2 regions of the Salmonella sp. A1325 genome follow, and region 1 is predicted to be linked to the other one. Evidence: riboswitches for the same ligand, from Rfam matches in the RefSeq annotation. Region 1 holds a riboswitch; the other holds the start of a gene.
The links. Region 1 has a riboswitch for thiamine pyrophosphate ahead of thiM (hydroxyethylthiazole kinase). Riboswitches for the same ligand answer to the same signal wherever they lie in the genome.
Positions count from the first base shown of each region.

Region 1 (2,393 bases):
AACGCCCGCCCCTGCGCCAGCATCTCCTGTTCCGTACGCGCATGGGGCGCATCCAGCAACGCTGCGGCTTCCGGCAAATTAGGCGTAATCAGCGATACCTGCGGCAACAGCCGGACGCGTAATGTTTCTATCGCAGAGGGCGAGAGCAACGGATCGCTGCTTTTCGCCAGCATCACCGTATCCAGCACCACATTACGTACATGATGGCGCTGTAGTCGTTCCGCCACGGCCTCGACAATATCGGTTTCCGCCAGCATCCCGATTTTCGTGGTATCAATGCGCACATCGCTGAGCACGGAATCAAGTTGAGCGGCGACAAAGTCCGGCTCTATCCGGTACACCGACTGTACGCCACAGGTATTTTGCGCCACCAGCGCGGTGATGACCGAACAGCCATATGCGCCCAGCGCGGAAAAAGTCTTAAGATCCGCCTGGATACCGGCCCCGCCGCTGGGATCGGTGCCAGCAATCGTCAGCGCGTTAATTCGTTGCATTGGCCGCCTCCACATCCAGATGATAGAGCGCATCAAGAAAAGCCGGGATGAAGCTGCCCGGTCCTTCGCTACGCTCTGCCGCGGTCTGTCCAGCCAGTTTCATCCAGCAGCAGGCCGACGCGACATTGTCCAGCGCGGCGCCCGGTAACGCGCAACTGGCGGCGACGACCGCCGACAACGCGCAGCCGGTGCCTACAATGCGAGTCATTAACGGATCGCCGCCGGGAATGCTCAGCGTGCGCTGACCGTTAGTGACGTAATCTACCTCTCCGGTAACCACAACGATGCAGTCTATCTGACGCGCCAGCGCCTGCGCCGCAGGCAGTGCGGCCAACGCCGCCTCGGTGGAATCTACGCCGCGTCCGCCCAGCGCCATGCCGGATAACGCCAGGATTTCCGAGGCGTTGCCGCGTATTGCCGCCGGGCGCAGGGACAAGAGATCCAGGCAAAATCGCCGACGAAATTCCAGCGCGCCCACCGCGACAGGATCAAGGGTCCACGGCGTTTTGGCATCATAAGCGCTTTCTACCGCCGCACGCATCGCGTCAGCGCGTGAGGCGGTTAAGGTTCCGACATTAACCAGCAAGGCGTTGGCGATGGCGGCAAACGGTCTGGCCTCGACGGGATCAATCACCATGGCGGGTGAAGCGCCCAGCGCCAGCAGCGTATTGGCGGTAAACGTTTGTACGACGTCATTCGTCATACAGTGCGTAAGCGGGGAGAGCGCGCGAAAGTGTTTTAACGTATGCGCCGCAAGCGTGCGGCAGTGCAGGTCAGGCTGCATGGTTCAGCTCCTGCCCGCGTGAAGAAGGGACACGAGCAGTGTCAGACTTCCCTACGCTGGCATTATCCAGATCAGGTGGTACGGGTATTTCTCAGCCTTCACAAAGAAGGGCACCCCGAGTCGTCAAGCCCCGCCGTGTTAAGCGGGGTTTCGCTATTAAGCATACTGTCTGCGCCAGACAATGTAAATTTACAGCCAGCGGCGGACGATAATTTCAGCGTTATCAGATAGTTCTCAAAACCTATTTGGTTCTGGCAAACTTGCTGGCGGATATGTTGCTGCACGACGCTTTCGTTTACACTTTTTACGAAAAGGGGCGTGAGATAACAAAATAGCGCTTGTCAGATACGCCACCAGCAGAAATGATACACACGATGTTAACTGACCCGCATATGTGGAGGGTAAAAGTATGAAAAGTAAGTTGCTGCCTTGCGCGCTGTTGCTTGCAACCAGTTTTGCATGGGCCGCCCCCGCGACAACGGGCATTGATCAATATGAGTTAAAAAGCTTTATCGCCGACTTCACCCACTTCAAGCCCGGCGATAGCGTTCCGCAGATGTACCGCACCGATGAGTACAATATTAAACAGTGGAAATTACGTAATCTGCCCGCGCCAGATGCCGGTACTCACTGGACCTATATGGGCGGCGCGTATGTACTGATTAACGATACCGATGGAAAAATCATCAAAGCCTATGATGGCGAGATTTTTTATCATCGATAAAAAAGCACACTCTCCGTTAAGGAGAGTGTGCTTAGCATTGATTACTGATAACTTGTAATAATATAAACACTACTTTTTACATTGCCCGGTTGGACGTTACCATATTTATAGTATTGTACACCCAGCTTCAGTTCTGAAGCTTCAGTCATTTCTTTATTATACCCTAACAGTTGCCTTTTCTCATCAGAGTTTACATGAATAAGGCTATCATTAAGGAAAATTTTAAACCCAACATTTTTTGCACTATCGGCGCTTGTTAATTCATTTGCCAAATAATCTCCATTGGTTGCTGAAACGGCAGAAAAATGATAATTTACAATACTTGTCGTCATTCCCAGCCCTCCATCACATGTAAATTTCAGTGCATCAGGAAAGTATTCGACCTGAGCAT
Region 1 is NZ_JAMLWO010000005.1:264,508-266,900, forward strand. It holds gene thiD (bifunctional hydroxymethylpyrimidine kinase/phosphomethylpyrimidine kinase) at 1-494, opposite strand, end outside; gene thiM (hydroxyethylthiazole kinase) at 481-1,278, opposite strand; TPP riboswitch at 1,310-1,406, opposite strand; gene rcnB (Ni(II)/Co(II) efflux transporter accessory subunit RcnB) at 1,688-2,002, shown strand; gene NAZ64_RS12550 (fimbrial protein) at 2,044-2,393, opposite strand, start outside.

Region 2 (2,393 bases), on a different contig from region 1:
GGCGGCATATTCTGCGGGTTCTTTACTATCGTCCGATGCATAATCTCCTGCCGGGAACCGCATTACGTCGCTCGGAAACCCATATTGCCCGGCAAATTTTCAGTTCGCTCACGCGGGTAAATGAGGAAAACGGGGAACTGGAAGCGGACATTGCGCACCACTGGCAGCAAATTTCCCCTTTACTGTGGCGCTTCTACCTGCGCCCCGGCATTCATTTTCATCATGGCCGCGAGCTGGAGATGGAAGATGTCATCGCCTCGCTGACGCGTATCAATACGCTTCCGCTTTACTCGCACATCACAAAGATAGACTCCCCTACCGCGTGGACGCTGGATATTCATCTTTCCCAGCCGGATCGCTGGTTGCCGTGGCTGCTGGGCCAGGTCCCGGCGATGATTTTGCCGCGGGAGTGGGAAACGCTGGCTAATTTCGCCAGCCACCCTATCGGCACCGGGCCTTATGCCGTGCGGCGTAATACGCCGAACCAGCTCAAGATACTCGCCTTTGATGACTACTTCGGCTATCGGGCGTTGATAGACGAAGTGAACGTCTGGGTACTGCCGGATATCAGTGAAGAACCGGCCTGCGGCTTGATGCTGGAAGGGCCGATACAAGGCGGTGAAAAAGCGATAGAAAGCCGACTGGAAGAGGGGTGCTATTACCTGCTATTCGACGCCAGAACGCCGCGCGGCGCGCATCCGCAGGTCAGAGAATGGGTAAGCCACGTCCTCTCCCCCACCAATTTACTCTATCATGCCGATGAACCGCTACAGCAGCTCTGGTTCCCGGCCTATGGGCTTTTACCGCGCTGGCATCACGCCCGTCCAGGCCCGGGCGAAAAACCCGCCGGGCTGGAAACCCTCACGCTGACCTTCTATCGCGAACACATTGAGCACCGGGTTATCGCCCGTATCATGAGCGCGCTTCTGGCTGAACATCAGGTGCATCTGCATATTCAGGAGATCGACTACGATCAATGGCACGCCGGCGAGATCGAAAGCGATATCTGGCTCAATAGCGCTAACTTTACGCTGCCGCTGGATTTCTCGCTGTTCGCGCACCTGTGCGAAGTACCGCTCTTGCAGAACTGCATTCCGCGCGACTGGCAGGGCGACGCCGCGCAGTGGCGCGCTGGCGAGATGAACCTGGCGAACTGGTGCCAGCAGCTGCTGACCAACAAAGCGATTGTGCCGTTGATCCACCACTGGCTGATTATCCAGGGACAACGCAGTATGCGCGGGCTGCGCATGAATACCCTCGGCTGGTTTGATTTTAAATCGGCGTGGTTTGCGCCGCCAGATCCTTAACGCCAGCTCTTGATTGCTGCCCGGCAACAAAATCACTACACTAACGCCGAACTCAACGGGGTGCCGCGCTCATGCGCGCGCTGAGAAAATACCCGTCGAACCTGATCCGGATAATGCCGGCGAAGGGATTTGAGGCTACCTCTCAAGTCCTTTGCCACTCTTTAACTGAGGTGCAAAGTGTTAAAAAAATATCTTCCGCTTTTACTCCTGTGCGCGGCGCCTGCTTTCGCCAACCCCGTTCTCACCGTCTATACCTACGACTCGTTCGCCGCCGATTGGGGGCCAGGCCCGGCGGTGAAAAAAGCGTTTGAAGCCGATTGCAACTGCGAGCTGAAACTGGTGGCGCTGGAGGATGGCGTTTCACTGCTCAACCGCCTGCGGATGGAGGGGAAGAACAGCAAAGCCGATGTGGTGTTGGGGCTGGACAACAATCTGCTGGAAGCGGCCACGCAAACTAAACTCTTTGCCAAAAGCGGCGTGGCGAATGAGGCGGTCAAGGTGCCCGGCGGCTGGAAAAACGACACATTTGTGCCGTTCGATTACGGCTATTTCGCCTTTGTCTACGATAAAAGCAAGCTGAAAAATCCGCCGAAAAGCCTGAAAGAACTGGTCGAGAGCGATCAAAAATGGCGGGTGATTTATCAGGATCCGCGTACCAGTACGCCAGGGCTGGGACTGTTACTGTGGATGCGCAAAGTCTATGGCGATAACGCGCCGCAGGCCTGGCAAAAACTGGCGGCCAAAACGGTGACGGTGACGAAAGGCTGGAGCGAGGCCTACGGTTTATTTCTGAAAGGTGAAAGCGATTTGGTGCTCAGTTACACCACCTCTCCGGCGTATCACATTATTGAAGAGAAGAAGGACAATTACGCCGCCGCGAACTTCAGCGAAGGCCATTACTTACAGGTAGAAGTCGCGGCGCGTACCGTCGCCAGTAAGCAGCCGGAACTGGCGGAGAAATTCCTCAAATTTATGGTTTCTCCGGCGTTTCAGAACGCCATACCCACCGGCAACTGGATGTACCCGGTAGCGGACGTCGCCTTACCCGCAGGGTTTGAATCATTGGCAAAACCCTCCACAACGCTG
Region 2 is NZ_JAMLWO010000009.1:157,976-160,368, forward strand. It holds gene sgrR (HTH-type transcriptional regulator SgrR) at 1-1,307, shown strand, start outside; TPP riboswitch at 1,354-1,453, shown strand; gene thiB (thiamine ABC transporter substrate binding subunit) at 1,485-2,393, shown strand, end outside.
Region 2: another riboswitch for thiamine pyrophosphate. It lies ahead of thiB (thiamine ABC transporter substrate binding subunit); the one in region 1 lies ahead of thiM (hydroxyethylthiazole kinase).